DNA from 3 places in the Microbacterium sp. zg-B96 genome. Region 2 is predicted to be linked to each of the others. Evidence: predicted binding sites of a transcription regulator. Region 2 holds the regulator's gene; each other region holds the start of a gene.

Region 1 (6,264 bases), 1.4 Mb from region 2:
GCCCGCCTGCGGCTCGCTCAACGACCCGGGGTGCAGGCAGCGCACCGCGGCATCCGGGATTCGGCGTAGCCTGAACGAATGCCCGCCGACGAGACGCCGCAGTACGCGCGGGCGCAGCTGGCCGCCCTCGCCGACGCGGCCGCAGCCGGTGACGGGCCCGGTTTCGAGGCGCTCAACGAACTGCCCGCCCCCGCGGACGCCCGCGCGGCCGCCGTGCTGATCCTGTTCGGCGTGCTCGACTCGTCGCCCAGCGCGCACGATGCCCAGGATGCCGCGGTGTCGCGCGATCTGGACGTGCTGCTGCTGGCGCGCGCGACGACCCTGCGTGCCCACCCGGGTCAGGTGGCGTTCCCCGGCGGACGCATCGACCCCGGTGACGGCGGCCCCGTCGCCGCCGCGCTGCGGGAAGCGCAGGAGGAGACGGGGCTCGATCCCGCCGGCGTCGAGGTGCTCGGCCCGCTGGAGAACATCCCGCTCGCCTTCTCCCGGCACCTCGTCACGCCTGTGCTCGGGTGGTGGCGGCATCCGTCGCCGGTGCACGCTGTCGACCAGGCGGAATCGGCCGACGTGTTCCGCGCGCCCGTCGCCGACCTGCTCAACCCCGCGAACCGCGGCATGACGGTGATCCATCGCGACGGCGCGGAGTACCGCAGTGTTGCGTTCCACGTGCCGAACGCGGACGGGGTGCACCTGGTGTGGGGCTTCACGGCGATGGTGCTGGACGCCCTGTTCGACCGGCTCGGGTGGACCGAGCCGTGGGATGCCACGCGCGAACTGCCGCTGGAAATCCTGCCCGATCGGTGAGGTGCGGGGCAGTCAGGTGACCGCTTGCTGCTGCTGTATCGGGACGAAGTCATCGATGAGGTACCGCTGCACGACGGCGCCGACCGAGGCGACCAGGTCGTCGTGTCCGAGCGCGACGATCGGCGGGAATGCCAGAATGTACCGGCACTGTTCGCGTGGCAATACACGGCGGGCTGGTTCCAGGACCAGACCGGCCTGGACAACGCGACCGTGCTGCAGCCCGTCGACCGTGCTGCAGCCCGTCGACCGTGCTGTGCCGTTCACGCTCGTCAGCCACTGCCGCTGGGACCACCTGCGCGACGTGCCCCCGGGGGTCATCGCCGACCGGATCACGTCTCCCGGCACCGCGCGCTCGAGCAGGTCGGTCTGCTCGATGCCCGACCACGCGAGCCGTGGTCGCGCGGGCGGTGAATCTCGGTGTTATTAGTCGTCGTTATTCGTCGTCGCGCCGGCACCACTCCACGAACTTCTGGGCGCGGCCGTCGGGCGCGAAATGCACCTCCCAGAGGTTGACGTAGGAGGAGTGCCCCGGGTAGGTGACGTGGCCGGAGATGATGCCGACCTGATCGTTCTCGACGAGCACGTCGAGGTTGTGCTCGGCCTTGGTCGGCTCGGGGTCGAGCCATTCCTCGATGATCTTGTCGATTCCGCGCGCCGCCTCCGGATCGTCGGGTTGGAAGAAGTACTCGGCATCCTCGGTGAAGATCTTGCGCACGTCGTCGGGGTCCTTCGACTCCCACGCCGTGATGTAACCGTTCAGCCATTCGCGTGTTCTGCTCATGCGACCGGTCTAGCGCTGGGGTCGGACATGGGCAACGGGGTGGTGGCGGCGGCCTCTCGGGGTCCGGGGTGGGGGATTCTTGAGTCCGGCATCCGTCGTGTCGGGGGTGGCTGCCATCATCCGGTCATGACTCGGTTCGCAATCGACGCGCCCACGGCGCTGCGGCTCCTCGCCGACGGCCGCCCGCTCGGCGCCGGACACTCGCTGGTGGCACCATCGGTGCTGCGCTCGCATGCGCTCTCGTGCCTGTATCGAGCGGTGCGGGAGGGAACGCTCGACGAGAAGCTCGGGCGCGCGCGCCTGGAGGGAGTCGCCGAGCTGAAGATCCGGTTGCTCGGCGACCGCGTTTCACGCGCGACGGCGTGGAAGCTTGCCGCGCAGCTGGGGTGGGAGGACACCCCGCTCGCCGAGTACCTCGCGGTCGCGGTGCTGCAGGCCGATGCTCTCGTGGCCGAGGACGCGCGACTGCTCGCCGGAGCGCAGGGGGTGGTCGCCGTCGCGGAGTTCGAGGATCTGATGAAGTGATTTGGTATGGGTCGGTGCGGCTGGGCCCGGTGCCTATGCGTCGGATCCGAAGCGGTTGACCAGGCGCGCCAGGGTGCGCAGGCCGCGCGAGGTCGCGGGGTGGCCGGTGAGCTGCTCGATGACCGGCGTGCCGTTCCCGTCCCCCTCGATGTCGTTCAGCGACACTGCCCAGCCGTCGGCGAACTCGAGGATCCGGCACCGGTACTCGGCAGCGACCCGCACGACGTCGGGGTCGGCGATGTCGATGCTGCCGCCGCGACGGCCGTGGAAGCTCACCTCGCGCCGACTCGCGTCGGGCTGGTCGGCGTGCCCGGCGACGATGCGCTCGATCTCGGTGAACGGCAGCGCGTACGCGGCACGCTGGAGCCCGGTGCGGGCGGCCAGTGCGGTCACGGCATCCGCGATGACGGCTTGCGGATCGTCGGCGGTGAACAGGACCGTCCCATTGCTCTGGAACGTGACGGCGTCGGGAGCCCCGGCGTCGGCGAACGCCGCGAGGATGTCGGCAGTGGACGGGTGCCCGCGCTGGCCCTGGTTGACGTTGCGCAGGAATCCGACGGCGTAGATCACGGTCGGATGCTACGCCGCGGGGGAGCGGTGCGGCGGTGGCTCCCCAGTCGGTTAGGCCGGCGAGTTGTCCACATCTCGCCCCTACCCTCGAACAAATGTCCGAGGGTAGGAGCATGATGTCGGTATGACCTTCCTCGCCGAGTTCGCCACGAGAGCGCAGGCCGTCAGCGGCCACGACGCTCTCGATGTCGAGCCCGATGCGTTGCTTGCGGCAGTGCGGAACCTGTCCGACGACGACGTCGTGGCGCTGTTCCAAGACTCCGCCGCGGTCATCGGGTGCGCCGAGCGGCTGCAGGTCGTGGCGGCGGCTGTCATCACGGAGCGGTCCGCGGCGCCGCACGGTGGTCTCGCGGGCAAGCGAGGGCATCGGTCGCCGGTGACGATGATCCAGGACATCACGGGCGGTTCGCGCGCGGATGCCACCCGCACGGTGCGGGTGGGCTCGTCGCTGCTTGACGACGTGGCGGCGGTGGAACCGCGGGATTTGGGTGCGCCGGGTGGGCCGGTGCCGGTGGTCGCGCCTCCGCCGCCGTGGCACGCGGGGCTACGGGCGGCGATGCTTGACGGCACGCTGACGACGGCGCAGCACGACGCGATCCGGCGCGGGCTGGGGGAGCCGTGCGACGGCGACGGGGCGGCGGCCGTCTGGGCGATCGCGGCCGAGCAACTCATGGACGAGGTGCCCGGGATGCCCGTGGAAGAACTGGCCAAGCGGGCGCGCGCCGTGCGCGATGCGCTGGATCCCGCCGGCGCCGAGGAGCGGTTCGCGCGCCGGTTCGCCGACCGCTCGTGGCGCATGTGGACCGACGCCGACGGCGTGCACCACGCGCGCATCGACTTCGACGACGAGATGTACGCGTGGGTGGACTCGATGATCTCCGCGGCATTGCGGCCGCGACGGGGTGGTCCGCGGTTCGTCACCGATGCCGAGCGCGCCGAGGCTGAGGCGCTCACGCACGACCCGCGCACGAACGACCAGCTGACCTACGACCTCATGATGGACGTGCTGCGGGCCGGCGCCCTCGCGTCCGTCGAAGACGTGTTCGGCGCTCGCCAGCCCGGCGTGCGGCTGATTGCGGTGAAGGATGCCGTCGGTCCGCGTGACGCCTTCGGGCGGCTGTTGAGCGTCGCCCACGTCGAGGACGGCGGGGCAGCGATGCCCGGCTCAGTGCTCGACCGGACGCTGTGCGACACCGCGTCGGTCGTGGTGACCGTCGACAGCTGTGGCAACCCGCTGGATGTGGGGCGCGAGCGGCGCCTGTTCACGGCGAAGCAGCGCCTCGCGCTCGCGGCGCGCGACGGCGGCTGCATGGCGCCGCGGTGCGACCGCCCGGCTTCGTACTGCGAAGCGCATCACATCGACCATTGGGGTGAGGATCAGGGCCGGACCGACATCGACCGCGGCATCCTGCTCTGCCGCTTCCATCACATGCTGCTGCACAACGCGGGGTGGAAGATCACCCGCGATGGGCAGGGACCGTTCATCCTGCATCCGCCGTGTGGGGGTGCGCCGATCGTGCTGCGGTCGAAGTCCCCGGTGAAGTGGGCGTGGGACCCGCCGCCCGACAGATCCGGTTGGCGCGCGGCGTGAGCGGCGGATCAGCCCGCGCCGCCCGCGCCCGTCTCGTCGGCCGCTCCGAATGCCGCCGCGCCGGCTGCCGCCGCGGTGGCCGCGGCCACCTGCTCGTACGTCGCCGCGTCGAACGCGACGATCCGCGCCTCTTCCACCGCGGTGTCGGCGGCGGCGATCGTCTCCACGGCGGCGGCGATGGCATCCGCCTTCGGCCAGCCGTAGATCCCGGCGCTGATCAGCGGGAACGCCACGGTGCGCGCCCCCAGGTCGTCGGCCACCTGCAGCGACCGCCGGTAACAGGACACCAGCAGCGACCGGTCGCGCTGCCCAGCGGCGAAGTTCGGGCCCACCGTGTGGATCACCCACCGCGCCGGCAGTTCGCCGGCGGTCGTCCAGCCGGCGTCGCCGGTGGCGAGCCCGTCCGGAAAGCGCGCGACGCAGTCCCGCAGCACCGCCGGGCCGCCCGCCCGGTGGATCGCGCCGTCGACGCCGCCGCCACCGCGCATGCCGTTGTTCGCGGCGTTCACGATCGCGTCCACCCGTTGGTCGGTGATGTCCCCGTGCACCGCGATGATCTTCGTCATGACGCCAGTGTCACCCGCGACCGCGCTTCTCAGCGAGGGGTTGCGCCGCCCCAGCGACGCGGCATCCGTCGCCGCAGACTGCGCTGGGTGCGGCCGGCGTGGTATCCGTTGGGGGACCGAAGGGACGCCATGGCCACGACGAGCGCCGCCCCGCTGCCCGGGCTGCCCGACCTCACCGGCCGCAACGCGCTGGTCACCGGCGCCAGCGACGGGGTCGGCCGCGAGATCGCCCGCGCGCTCGCCGCCGCCGGCGCGCACGTCATCCTTCCGGTGCGCAACCGCGACAAGGGCCGCCGCGCGATCGACGACATCCGCCGCACGGCGCCCGACGCGAGCCTGCAGTTGCGCGACCTGGACCTCGCGCGCCTCGACTCCGTCACGGCACTGGCTCGCGAGCTGAACGACGAGCGCACCCCGATCCACCTCTACCTCGCCAACGCCGGCGTCGTGATGCTGGGCGACCGTGAGCGCCACGTCACCGCCGACGGCTTCGAACTTCACTTTCAGACCAACTTCCTCGGCCACTTCGCCCTCACGGTGGGGCTGCTGCCGCTGCTGCGGGCATCGCGGGCGCGCACCGTGATGCAGACCAGCCTCGGCGCCGCGGTGTGCCGCATCCATTGGCACGACCTGCAGCTCGAACGCCGCTACGGTGCGCTGCGCGCCTACGGCCGATCCAAGCTCGCGCTGGCGCTGGTCGGCACCGAACTCGCCCGCCGCAGCGCCGCCGACGGCTGGGGGATCACCGTGGCGCAGGCGCACCCCGGCATCGCCCCCGGTTCGGCGATCGCGTCGGACCTGCGCCGCCGACTGCCGCAGGGGTTCGTCCACGCGGCAGCGACGAACTTCGGCAACCCGCTGACGCAGGCCGCGCAACCGGCGCTGCAGGCGCTCACCGTGGATGCCACGGATGCCACGGATGCCACGGATGCCGCGCACGGCCACTTCTTCGCACCATCGGGGTTGCTGCAGATGGTGGGAGCCGCGCGCCGGTGGCATCCGTTCCGCCGCATGGTGAACGCCGACGACGCGACGCGGATGTGGACCGTCGCGGAGGAGTTGTTGCGCACCGGTGCCCCGCGGGGCACCTCTGGACTAGCGTCGAGCCCGTGACCCACCGGCTCACCCTCGACCAGGCGCGCCGCATCGCGGTGCGCGCGCAGCTGCTCGACGCGGTGCGGCCCGGCGACGTCGTCGAAGTGGCCGAGCAACTCGGCAGCATCAAGATCGACCCGACCGCCACGATCGCGCCCTGCGAGCACACCGTGCTGTGGTCGCGCATCGGGTGGTCGTACGAACCGGGGCAGCTGCGCAAGGTGGTCGAAGGCGACCGGCTGCTGTTCGAGTTCGCCGGCACCTTCCGCCCGATGAGCATGCTGCCGCTCATGCTCCCCGAGATGCGGGCGTGGCCGCAGCGGGAGAGCAGC
Region 2 (6,264 bases):
CTCGTACAGCACGTACGCGTGCGGCACGCCGCGCGCGGCGAGGGCGTCACGGATCGCTTCGGCCTGTGACGGCGGCACCACCTCGTCCTCGGCGCCCTGCAGCAGCAGCACCGGGACGCGGAAGCGCTCCGGGCGGCTGAGCGGGGAGCGCTCGGTGTAGACCGCGTCGGCTTCCGGCAGCGGGCCGATGAGCCCGTCGAGGTACCGGGCCTCGAAGTCGTGGGTGTCCTCGGCGAGGGTGCGGGCGTCCCCGACGCCGTAGCGGGAGATCCCCGCCGCGAAGACGTCGGTGCGCACGAGCGCCGACAGCACCGTCCAGCCGCCGGCGGAGCCGCCCTCGATCGCCAGCCGCGCGGCATCCGCCCGGCCCTCGGCGGCAAGCCCAGATGCGGCAGCGGCGACGTCGTCGACGTCCGCGATGCCCCACTGCCCCCGCAGCCGTTCCCGGTAGGTACGGCCGTAGCCGCTGGAGCCGGCGTAATTGACGTCGAGCACCCCGATGCCCCGGCTGGTGAAGTAGGCGATCTTGCCGGATGCCGCCGCCGCCACGTGAGCGGTGGGGCCGCCGTGGACGAACACGACGTACGGCGGCAGTTCGCCCTCGGGTGCGGTGGCGTCGGGGTTGGTCGGCGGGTAGTCGTAGGCGTGCACCGGGCCGTGGGGACCGTCGACGGTGAACTCTCGCGGCCGCGGCAGCCACGCGGCATCCCACGGCGACTGGCCGCCCACGAGCGGCTGCGCCTCGCCGGGGCGGTCGACATCGACGAGCCACAGGCCCGCGGGGTGCTGGACACCGGCACCGGTGAGCAGCACCCGTGACCCGGCGGCATCCTCGATCGACACGCCCGCGGTGGTGGGAAGCCCCAGTGCGCGCGCCTGCCCGTCGCGGGAGATCAGCACCACTTCGTCGTTGCCGTTGGTGCGCACCGCGACGATGCGGCCGTCCGCGAGGGTGGCGAACCAGCGCTGGCCCAGCACCCACAGCGGTCCGCCGGTGTCGGCGTCGGCGGGGGACACCGCGACCGGTTCGCCGTCCGGAAGCGAGACCCGCCACAGGTTCCAGCGGCCGGTGGGGTCGTCGGCGTAGACGAGGCGGTCATCGCCCTGCCACTGCGGCTGCAACGGCGAGGTCACGCCGGAGGAGATCACCGTCGGCTGCGCGACCCGGCCCGCCTCCAGCCGTCCGACGAGCAGGCGCGCGCGGTCCCACGCCATGTCGGGGTGATCCCACGCGATCCACGCCAGGTGGCGGCCGTCGGGGGAGAGGGCGGGGTGGGCGACGAAATCGCTGCCACCGGCGACCTCGACCACGCCGGCGGTCCCGATCGACACGATGTGGCGCACCGGGCGCTCGCCGCGGGTGTGGTCCTCGCGCACCGCCAGCAGGGTGCCCGCCTGCCAGGTCAGCCCGCCGTAGCGCACATCCCCGGCAGCGGGCGTCAGCGCCACGGGCTCTGCGCCGGGACGCTGGACGTAGACGCGCTGATCGGCCTTCTCGACGAAGTACAGCCGGCCCTCGGGCGAGGCCGTCCACGCGCCGCCGCCGTATTCGTGCACGCGGGAGCGGACGTTCCAGCCTGCCGGCAGCACGTCCGACACCGTGCCGTCGGGCCGTCGCCGCCGCACCGTCGTGCGCCCGCCTTCCGCAGGCACCGTCTGCCCCCACCACACCTCGTCGCCGACGAAGCGGGCGCCTTCCAGCCGAGGCGAGGCCTCGGACACGTCGGCCGCAGACAGCGGGGAGGGCCAGGAACCGTACGGAAGGACGTCGACCATACATCCCACGTTACGCGGGGACACAGATCGTCACATCCGACCGCGGCCGCCGGTCGCGTGGCTACCGTGGGGGCATGACGCGGCAATGCGAAGGGGGGATGCCGCGGTCGTAGCGGCATCCCCCTCCGTCGTCGTCGACGGTGCGTCGATCAGATCGCGCGCAGTACCGCCACGACCTTGCCCAGCACCACGGCCTCGTCGCCGACGATCGGTTCGAACGCACTGTTGCGGGGGAGCAGCCAGGTGTGACCGTCGCGCTGGCGGAAGGTCTTCACCGTCGCCTCACCATCGAGCATGGCCGCGACGATCTCGCCGTTGTCGGCGGTGGCCTGAGAGCGCACGACGACCCAGTCGCCGTCGCAGATGGCGGCGTCGATCATCGACTCGCCGCTGACCTTCAGCATGAACAGGTCGCCCTTGCCGACCAGCTGGCGCGGCAGCGGGAAGATCTCCTCCACCTGCTGATCCGCCGTGATCGGCACGCCGGCGGCGATGCGGCCCACCAGCGGCACCAGGGCGGCGTCGCCCACAGCGGGGGAGGCATCGGCCGGGTTCTCGGCGGCACTGCCGGGGAGGTCGATCAGCACCTCCATCGCGCGCGTCTTGCCTGCGTCGCGACGGAGGTACCCGCTCAGTTCGAGCTGGTTGAGCTGGTGGGTCACGCTCGACAGCGACTTGAGCCCGACCGCATCCCCGATCTCGCGCATGCTCGGCGGGTAGCCGTGGCGGGCGATCGACCGCTGGATCACTTCGAGGATGGCGAGCTGCTTGTCGCTCAGGCTCTTGCGGCGGCGCGTCTGCGGTTTCTCCTGCGCGCGCTCGCGGCCGCCCGGTGTCGTGTCGGTCATCTCGCCCTCTCCCGTCTCGCCGCACGGGGCAGCGGTCTTCGAATGTCGGAGGTCCGTGGTGGGGTGCTCCTATCGAAACCGTATCCGGTGACGGATGCCACGGCGACGAGGTGTACGCGTGTCGCGTGCGATTCGATCTCCGAGCAGGTTTCGTACTTGACACCCTAGAACATCGAAGATAACTTCGGAAGAGAACTTCGCATCCGGCTCTCCCGGCCGAGGGCCGGATGCGAAGATCGTCACAGAGGAGGACCCCATGACCACCATCGAGATCGCAGGCACCGCACCGTCCACGACGCGACTGCGGATCACCCCGCGCGGTCGCCGCGTGCTCGCCGGCATCGCCGCACTCCCGGCGGTCGCTGCCCTCGGCTTCGGTATCCTCAGCGGCGGCGGTGCCCTCGCAACGATGGATGCTCCGGCTCCCGCCGGCACGTTCGAGACCGTCACGGTGACCGCCGGCGAATCGCTGTGGGGGATCGCCGAAGAGGTCGCGCCCCAGGCGGACCCGCGCGATGTGATCGACGCGATCGTGCGTCTGAATGCGCTGGAGTCGTCGAACCTCGCCGCAGGCCAGCGCCTGTCGATCCCCCTGGAGTACGTCGCCGGCCACTGAGCCTCCCATGCGCTCTAGCATTGGAGGGGTGATCGTGAGTCTTGACGACCTGCCCCTCCGCGCCGACCTGCGCGGCCAGACCCCCTATGGCGCCCCGCAGGCACCCCTGCCGGTGGCCCTCAACGTCAACGAGAACACCCATCCCATCCCAGATGAGGTCGCCGGTGACATTCTCGACTCCGTCGCCCGGGCGCTGCGTGACATCAACCGCTACCCGGACCGCGAGTTCACCGCGTTGCGCGAGGGCTTCGCCGACTACCTCGGCCACGGCCTGACGGCCGACCAGATCTGGGCGGCCAACGGCTCCAACGAGGTGCTGCAGCACGTGCTGCAGGCCTTCGCCGGACCCGGCCGCACCGCGTTCACCTTCGCGCCGAGCTACTCGATGTACCCGCTGCTCACGCGGGGTACCGGCGCCACCTGGGTCGCCGGCCACCGCGCCCATGACTACACGCTGAGCCCGGCTGATGCGGCATCCCAGGTCGCCGACGCGTCGCCCGACGTCATCTTCCTCTGCGCCCCGAACAACCCCACCGGCACGCCCATGTCGCTGGATGTGATCGAGGCGGTGTACGAGGCCAGCCACGGCATTGTGATCGTCGATGAGGCCTATGCCGAGTTCGCCCCGCACGAGGAGCGCACCGCGCTGTCGCTGCTGCCGGGGCGGGAACGCCTGGTGGTCTCGCGCACCATGAGTAAGGCGTTCGCGTTCGCCGGCGCCCGCGTCGGCTACCTCGCCGCCGACCCCGCGGTCATCGACGCACTGCGCCTGGTGCGTCTGCCCTACCACCTCAGCGCCCTCACGCAGGCCGCCGCGACCGCCGCGCTGCGGCACGCCCCCGTCATGCTGCGCATGGTCGACGACATCGTCGCGCAGCGCGACCGCATCTCGGCCACGCTCGAAGCGCTCGGCTACGAGCCCCACGAGTCCTGGACCAACTTCGTGCTCTTCGGCGGGGTGGACGACCCCGCCGCGACCTGGCAGGCGCTGTACGACCGCGGCATCCTGATCCGCGACGTCGGCATCCCCGGTCACCTGCGGGTGACGGCGGGCACCGAGGCGGAGACCACAGCGTTCCTCGACGCGCTGGCCTCGGTAGACTCGAAGTCATGACCCGTCCCGAGGCTCGCACCGCATCCGTGCGCCGTGCGACCAGCGAATCCACCGTCGAACTCGAGCTCGACCTCGACGGCACCGGACGCAGCCACATCGACACCAGCGTGCCGTTCTTCAACCACCTGCTGACGGCGTTCGCCAAGCACTCGCTGACCGATCTCACCGTGCGCGCTTCCGGTGACACCGACATCGACGCGCACCACACCGTGGAGGACGTCGCGATCGTCCTCGGCCAGGCGATCCGCGAGGCGCTCGGTGACAAGACCGGCATCTCCCGCTACGGCGACGCGCTCGTCCCGCTCGACGAGGCGCTCGCGCAGGCGGTCGTCGACATCAGCGGCCGGCCCTACCTCGTACACACGGGGGAGCCGGTGGGCTTCGAGCACCACCTCATCGGCGGCCACTTCACCGGATCGCTCGTGCGCCACACGTTCGAGGCGATCGCGTTCAACGCGGGCCTCACCGTGCACGTCACGGTGCTCGGCGGCCGCGACCCCCACCACATCGCCGAAGCCGAGTACAAGGCCTTCGCGCGCGCATTCCGCCAGGCGAAGTCCCTCGACCCGCTCGTGCAGGGCGTACCCAGCACGAAGGGTGCTCTGTGACCGGCATCAACGGAGATCGGCCCGTCGTCGCGGTTCTGGACTACGGATCGGGCAACGTCCACTCTGCCGTCAAGGCGCTGGTCGCGGCGGGTGCCGACGCACGGCTGACGTCCGATCGCGGTCTGGTCCGCGAGGCGGACGGCCTGGTGGTGCCCGGAGTGGGCGCGTTCCGCGCCGTGATGGACGCCCTCCGCGCCAGCCGCGCCGATGAGCTGATCGACCGCCGCCTTGCCGGCGGCCGGCCGGTGCTCGGCATCTGCGTCGGGATGCAGGTGCTGTTCGAGCACGGCGTCGAACGCGGCGTCGACACCGAGGGCCTGGGCGAATGGCCCGGCGCCGTCACCGAACTCGACGCCCCGGTGCTGCCCCACATGGGCTGGAACACCGTCGAGGCGGGGGAGGGCTCGGTACTCTTCCGCGGCATCGAGCAGGAACGGTTCTACTTCGTCCACTCCTACGCCGCCCAGTCATGGACCCTCGATGTCATGCCGCCGTTCCCGAGCCCCGCGCTGACCTGGAGCCGCCACGGTGCGCCGTTCCTGGCCGCGGTCGAGAACGGGCCGCTGTCGGCGACCCAGTTCCACCCGGAGAAGTCGGGCGAAGCCGGCATCCGCCTGTTGTCCAATTGGATCGGCGCCTTGCCCCGGACTACGCTCTGACATCGTGTCGTCGCGGCCCTCGCCGCGCCACCGAACCTGTACCACCCCTGGAGCCATGAACGATTTCGCGTCCACCCCCGAGCTGATCCTCCTCCCCGCCATCGACGTCGCCGACGGCAAGGCCGTGCGCCTGACGCAGGGGGAGGCCGGGTCGGAGACCAGCTACGGCGACCCTGTCGAGGCCGCGCAGTTGTGGGCCCGCCAGGGCGCGAAGTGGATCCACCTGGTCGACCTCGACGCGGCGTTCGGCCGCGGCAACAACACCAGCGTGCTGCGCAAGGTGATCAAGCACGTCAAGGGCGTGCAGGTGGAGCTGTCCGGCGGCATCCGCGATGACCGGACGCTGGATGCCGCGCTGGAAAGCGGCGCCACCCGCATCAACCTCGGCACGGCGGCGCTGGAGAACCCGGAATGGGCCTCCGACGTCATCGCCCGCTACGGCGACGCGATCGCCGTCGGGCTCGACGTGCGGGGCACGACCCTGGCTGCGCGCGGCTGGACCCGCGAGGGCGGGGACCTCTGGGAGGTCATGGACCGACTCGAGCAGGCCGGCTGCCGCCGCTACGTCGTCACCGACGTCACGAAGGACGGGACGCTGCGCGGACCCAACCTGCAGCTGCTGCGCGACGTGACCGCGCGCACG
Region 3 (6,264 bases), 920 kb from region 2:
CACTTTGGCGGCGCCGAGCATGCAGGTCACATGCATGTCGTGCCCGCACATGTGGCCAACTGGCACGACCTTGCCGCTCGCGTCGGTCGCCGTCACCGTGCTGGCATACGGCAGTCCGGTGTCCTCCTTGATGGGAAGGGCGTCCATGTCGGCGCGCAGCAGCGCCGTCGGACCGTCGCCGTTTCGCAGCAGACCCACCACGCCGGTCTTGCCGACGCCGGTCGTCACCTCGAACCCCAGCTCCCCCAGACGCTTCGCGGCGATGCCGGAGGTGCGGTGTTCCTGGAATCCCAGTTCCGGGTGGCTGTGCAGGTCCCGGTACAGATCTGCCAGGGCGGGGTCTACGGTGACGTTCTCGTGCGCTTCCATCGGGGATGCTCCCTTCGTCGCTTGCGGACTCTGCCCTGAGTCTGCGTCGCCGTCGACACCGGCACAAGGCACCCGGCGGGCGCCTCGGGGAGGGCTACGCGAGCGCCGCCACCAGCTCCGCGGCCCGAGGCGCCCCGCCCAGGCTGCGCAGCTCCGCGCCGACGCGGGCGGCGCCGTCCCGGTACGACGGATCGCCCGCTACGCGGCGATACCCGGCCGCGATCCGTTCGGCGGACGGTGTGCCGGTGCGCAGGTTCACCCCCGCGCCGGCCCATGCGACCCGTGCCGCGATCTCGGGCTTGTCCAGATCGCCGCCGCCGATGACCAGCGGAATGTCGTGCGCCAGCGCCGCGAGCGTGCCGCCCCAGCCGCCGTTGGTGATCATCACCTGCACTCGGGGGAGCAGCTGCGCATAGGGGATGAACCCGGCCACGCGGGCATTGTGCGGCACCGGGAACGGCAGGGTGTCGTGACCCCGGATGCCGGTGGTCGCCACCACGATGACGTCCTCGCCGGCCAGCGCCTCCAGGGTGGGACGGATGAGATCGCTCGGATCGATGTTCTGCGTCCCCTGCGTGACGCAGACGACGGTGCGGGATTCCAGGTCGCTCCACCACTGCGGCGGCGCGAACCCGTCCCCGGGCGACCGGGCGACCAGGCCCACGAAGTGCAGGTGGGCGGGGCGGTCAGGTCGGGCGAAGTCGAGGGCAGGGCTACCGCTTGCCGTCACCAGCTGCTGCGACATCACGGTGGTGTTGAAGTCGCGACGGGAGGGCGGCAGCCCCGCGGCATCGCGGGCGCGTGCGAGCGGTTTCTGCAGTGGGCGCCCGAGCAGCCGCGCTGCGATCACACGGAGCGCGGCATCCCTCGCCTTCGTCAGCGGATTGGTGCCGGGGACCAGGCCCACGCCGCTGGGCGGGCCGAATCTGCTGGGCATGTAGGGCGGCAGCACGGCGACGGTCGCCCACGGGCAGCCGGCCTTCTCGGCGAACAGGGCCGTGCCGACCGACAGCTCGTCGCCGGCGATCACATCCCACGGCTCCCGCGACCACTCCGCGGTCAGGTCGGCGACCTGTCCCGGGGCGGTGTTGATCATGCAGTCCTCGACGTTCACGAGGAGCTGCGCGAGGCCCTTCTTGCCGACCAGCCGCGGAAAGGTCGCCGCCATGTCGTGCTCGTCGAAGTCGGGCGCCTCGGTCCACGGCACCGCGCGGGCGCCGACCGCGGCGATCGCGTCGCCGAACGCCCTGCCGGTGTAGAAGCGCACATCGTGGCCGCGAGTGCCGAGTTGTTCGGCGACGGCGAGCATCGGGGTGACGTGGCCGGTGAAGGGCATGGCGGTGAGCATGATGCGTGCCATGCGCAACATGGTGCACCCGGATGCCGACGGGCGAAAGACCGCGTCAGAACAGCGTCGCGGTGGCCGCCGCCTGGCCGCGCGAGGTCGTGACGATCGGTCCGGGCCGCGCCGGGCGGACCGGCTCGTCGTCCTCCGCGCCGCCGGCCAGACCGTGCAGGCGCAGCAGCGGCCGCACCCGGCGCGCCAGCCAGACCCGGTACGCCTTGGGAGCACCGACGGATGCCCCGGGGTACAGGCCGCGGTACGACGAGACCAGTTCGGGGTGCTCGCGGGCGAGCCACTGCATGAACCACGGCTTGACGCCGGGGCGCAGGTGCATCGCGCCCCAGACGATGCGACCGGCGCCTGCGTCCCTGATGCGCCGGAGCGCATCGTCGAGCACCGCCACCGAATCGGTCAGGTGCGGCACGATCGGCATGAGGAACACCGTGACCCGGAAGCCGGCCTCCCTGGCGGCCCGCACGGTGTCCAGTCGGGCCTGGAACGACGGCGCCCCCGGCTCGATCGCGGCGCGCAGCGCCTCGTCGGGAACGGCGATCGACATCGCCAGCGACACCGGCACGGATGCCGCGGCTTCCCGCAGCAGCGGCAGGTCGCGGCGGATGAGCGTGCCTTTCGTGAGCACCGAGAACGGGGTGCCCGATTCGGTGAGCGCGCCGATGATCCCGGGCATGAGCCGGTACCGGCCCTCGGCGCGCTGATACGGGTCGGTGTTGGTTCCCAGCGCCACCGGCTCCCGCGCCCATGACCCGCGGCGCACCTCGCGGGCGAGCACGTCGGCGACGTTGATCTTCACGATGATCTGGGAATCGAAGTCCCTCCCGGCATCCAGATCGAGGTACTCGTGCGTGCCACGAGCGAAGCAATAAACGCAGGCATGACTGCACCCCCGATACGGGTTCACCGTCCAGTCGAAGGGCATCGCCGAGACGGCGGGCACCCGGTTGAGCGCCGACTTGCACTGCACCTCGTGGAAGGTCATCCCGGCGAACTCGGGCGTGGTCACCGAGCGCACCAGGCCGTCGATGCGTTCCATTCCGGGCAGGGCGTCGGCATCCACCACTCCCAGTTCCTGACCTTGCCACCGCATCGGTCCATGGGAACAGATCTTCGAGAGTATGTCAACCGGGGTGGATGATGGATCGAACGGCGCGCTGGGTTCCGATGCGGGCGCGGGGACGCGTAAAGGGGACAATGGGGAGGTGACGGATCCCGAACCGCCGGTGTACCGCCGTGCCCCGCGCGCGGCGGTTGCGCCGCGGCAGCCGGCGCGGCGCGCACGGCGCAGTCGTGCCGCGCGCCGACGGGGAGCGATCGTGCTCGCGGTGCTCGCGGCGCTGGTGCTGTGGGGCGGGATCGCACTGTCCAGCGCTGTGCTGGCGCCTGTGGCCGAGACCGGCCCGAAGGACGGCGTGCCGGTCGGCACGCGCGCCGCGCCGGCGGCCACGACGCTGCCGGTTCCCACCATGCGCGGCGCGGAGCCGGTGGAGCAGGTCGAGGCGGCACCGGACGAGCCCGAGGTGACCGACGGGATCTGCGTCGAGGCCCAGGTGACCGAGGCACTCGCCGCCGGCGACGACCGCGCCGTCATCGCCGCGGCGGGTGGCGCCGAGGCGTTCCGTCAGGCGGTCGCCGAGGGAGCCGCGCCCTGTGTCGACCTGACCGATCCCGCCCGGCTGTGGATGGTGGTCAACAAGCAGCTTCCCTATGCGCCGCTGGAGTACGCCCCGTCGCCGCTGGTCTCCGCCGGCGCCATGCCCGGCGGCAATCAGGCGATCCTGCGAGCGGATGCCGCCGCCGCGCTGTCCGAGATGGCCGCCGCCGCCGAGGCTGCGGGCCGCGAGATCGGGGTGCAGAACGGCTATCGCTCGTTCGGGATGCAGCAGTCGATCTATGCCGCGCATGTCGAGGACCGCGGCGTCGCCGGGGCCGACCTCGTCAGCGCCCGACCCGGCTTCAGTGAGCACCAGTCGGGGCTGACCGCCGACGTCGTCGCCTGCGACGGCGTGTGCGGGCACCTCGACGATCTCGCCGGCACGCCTGCCGACCGGTGGATCCGCGAGCACGCGTGGGAGTACGGCTGGATCGTCCGCTACGAAGAGGGCTACACCGCCATCACCGGCTATGCGCACGAGCCGTGGCACCTGCGCTTCATCGGAGTCGATCTCGCGCGCGCCTACCGCGAGGGCGGTTTCCACTCCCTCGAGGAGTTCTTCGGGCTCCCCGCCGCACCCGACTACGCCGACTAGCGGCATCCCACAATCCCGCGGTACTCAGTTCCGCACATCGCGGCATTCAATCCCACAAACGGGTGTGTTCGGGTGGTCCCAGAGCCTAGACTCGCCTCGGCAGCGTCGCCCTTCGGCCGGCGGTGCCCCACCGAGACGTCTGAGTACCCGGCGGCGCCGCCGCCGAAAACCTGAAGGGGGCCTGCGCATGGAGCGGGACATCTACGACGAAGACCACGACGCGTTCCGCGAGGTCGTCCGCGAGTTCATCAAGCGGTACGTCACCAACGAGAAGCGCGAACAGTGGGATGCCGACGGCGAGATCGACCGAGCGACGATGCTCGCAGCCGGGGAGTCGGGCCTGATCGGCCTGTCGGTGCCCGAGGAGTTCGGCGGCGCGGGAATGCTGCAGGACTACCGCTTCCGCACGATCGTCAACGAAGAGGTGATCGGCGCCGGAGCCGGGTCCCTCGCGGGGGCCTTCGGCATCCAGGACGACCTGGCCGTGCCGTATCTCGTGCACATGGGCACGCAGGCGCAGAAGGAGAAGTGGCTGCCTCGCATGGCCACCGGCGAGGTGCTCGGTGCACTGGCGATGACCGAGCCGGGCGCGGGCAGCGACCTGCGCGGCATCAAGACCACCGCCAAGAAGGTGGACGGCGGCTACCTCGTCAACGGCGCGAAGACGTTCATCTCCTCCGGCAAGACCGCCGACATCGTCGTGACCTTCGTCAAGACGGGGGAGGGCACCCGCCCGGACGCCTTCAGCCTGCTCATCCTGGAGAACGGGATGGCAGGCTTCGACCACGGCAAGAAGCTGCACAAGATGGGCTCGCACGGTCACGACACCGCCGAGCTGTCGTTCACCGACGTGTTCGTGCCGGAGGAGAACCTCATCAGCGGCACCGAGGGCCAGGGGTTCCTGCAGCTGATGATGAACCTGCCGCTGGAGCGACTGTCGATCGGTATCGCCGCGGCATCCGCCTCGCAGGCGGCGCTGGCGTGGACCGTGGAGTACACCAAGAGCCGGGAGGCGTTCGGCGAGCGGATCATCGACTTCCAGAACACCCGCTTCAAGCTCGCCGACGTCGCCACGACCGTCGACGTGCTGTGGGCGTACCTCGACCGGGCGCTGCTGGCGTACAAGGACGGCAAGCTCACCGCCGAAGAGGCCGCGAAGGTGAAGTTCTGGACCACCGACCGTGAGTGGGAGATCCTCGACACCTGCGTGCAGCTGCACGGCGGCTACGGGTACATCACCGAGTACCCGATCGCCCGCGCGTTCCTCGATGCCCGCGTGCACCGCATCTACGGCGGCACGAACGAGATCATGCGCGACATCGTGAGCCGCAAGATCGCCGGCAAGCGCTGACGCCCCGGCGGCGCCGCGCCCGCCGCCCGTCCGCCGCCGGCCCGCCCGCCCGCCCGCCGCGAGAAACCACTTTTCGGACGAGAAACCATGCATCGCGTGGTTTCTCGTCCGATTTGTGGTTTCTCAGCCGCCCCAGGGCGCCAGCAGCAGGAAGAGCGCGACCGTGACCAGCCAGAACAGTGCGACGAACACCGTGTCGCGGGCGCGCCACGGCACCAGATGCCGCTCGGTGCGGTCGGGGTACGCCCCGAACGCGCGCGAGTCCATCGCCAGCGCGACCCGCTCGGCATGGCGGATGCCGCCCGCCAGCAGCGGCACGATGTAGCCGGACCAGCGGGCGATCGCGGCGAAGGGGCCGCGTCCGCCGTGCGAGCCGCGCACCCGATGCGCCTGGCGGATGATGTCCAGCTCGTGCCCGAACCGGGGCACGAAGCGGAACGCGGCCAGCGCGGTGTAGCCGATGCGGTACGGCACCCGCAGCTGCTGCACCATCGACCGCACCAGGTCGGGCCCGGTCGTGGTGAGCCCCGGCAGCAGCGCGAGCACCACGATCGCGCCCAGGCGCAGCGCGGTGGCGAACCCGACGTGCACCGCGCCGGCATACAGCGTCCACCCGCCCAGCTGCAGCACGGCACCGGTGCCCGAGACCAGCGCGGCATCCGTCCACACGCTCAGCCCGAAACCGATGAGGAGGATGCCGAGGGGGACGGCCAGCCCGAGGATCACTGCGAGTCGCACCGTGAATCGCGCACCGATCAGCAGCAGCAGGTACGCCAGCGCCGCGAACGCCAGCGGCGTCGCGGCATCGCGCACGAACACCAGCGCCAGCATCGCCGGCAACGGCGCGACGAACTTCGCCAGCGGGTTGAGGGCGTAGAGGAACCGCGCCGGCGACGTGGAGCGGAGCTGGGCGTACGGGTCGACAGTGGTCGTCA

What was found. The regulator LexA, encoded in region 2, represses DNA repair genes until DNA is damaged. The targets are predictions, from matches to a motif close to TCGAACANNTGTTCGA.
Region 1: the regulator LexA is predicted to act here: its motif matches at 2,768-2,783, upstream of QNO11_RS11775 (HNH endonuclease signature motif containing protein).
Region 3: the regulator LexA is predicted to act here: its motif matches at 2,828-2,843, upstream of QNO11_RS00775 (Rv2578c family radical SAM protein).

Annotation. Positions count from the first base shown of each region.
Region 1 is NZ_CP126738.1:2,512,094-2,518,357, reverse strand. Features, by position in the region: gene QNO11_RS11800 (NUDIX hydrolase) at 79-804, shown strand; gene QNO11_RS11795 (hypothetical protein) at 817-1,068, opposite strand; gene QNO11_RS11790 (nuclear transport factor 2 family protein) at 1,238-1,585, opposite strand; gene QNO11_RS11785 (hypothetical protein) at 1,712-2,110, shown strand; gene QNO11_RS11780 (DUF1697 domain-containing protein) at 2,144-2,680, opposite strand; gene QNO11_RS11775 (HNH endonuclease signature motif containing protein) at 2,805-4,271, shown strand; gene QNO11_RS11770 (O-acetyl-ADP-ribose deacetylase) at 4,280-4,837, opposite strand; gene QNO11_RS11765 (SDR family oxidoreductase) at 4,967-5,950, shown strand; gene QNO11_RS11760 (DNA glycosylase AlkZ-like family protein) at 5,947-6,264, shown strand, end outside.
Region 2 is NZ_CP126738.1:1,075,335-1,081,598, forward strand. Features, by position in the region: gene QNO11_RS04820 (S9 family peptidase) at 1-1,776, opposite strand, end outside; gene lexA (transcriptional repressor LexA) at 1,926-2,624, opposite strand; gene QNO11_RS04830 (LysM peptidoglycan-binding domain-containing protein) at 2,881-3,240, shown strand; gene QNO11_RS04835 (histidinol-phosphate transaminase) at 3,269-4,354, shown strand; gene hisB (imidazoleglycerol-phosphate dehydratase HisB) at 4,351-4,962, shown strand; gene hisH (imidazole glycerol phosphate synthase subunit HisH) at 4,959-5,621, shown strand; gene priA (bifunctional 1-(5-phosphoribosyl)-5-((5-phosphoribosylamino)methylideneamino)imidazole-4-carboxamide isomerase/phosphoribosylanthranilate isomerase PriA) at 5,677-6,264, shown strand, end outside.
Region 3 is NZ_CP126738.1:159,275-165,538, forward strand. Features, by position in the region: gene QNO11_RS00765 (amidohydrolase) at 1-369, opposite strand, end outside; gene QNO11_RS00770 (glycosyltransferase) at 464-1,729, opposite strand; gene QNO11_RS00775 (Rv2578c family radical SAM protein) at 1,773-2,819, opposite strand; gene QNO11_RS00780 (M15 family metallopeptidase) at 2,932-3,978, shown strand; gene QNO11_RS00785 (acyl-CoA dehydrogenase family protein) at 4,166-5,329, shown strand; gene QNO11_RS00790 (energy-coupling factor transporter transmembrane component T) at 5,453-6,264, opposite strand, start outside; gene QNO11_RS00795 (ABC transporter ATP-binding protein) at 6,262-6,264, opposite strand, start outside.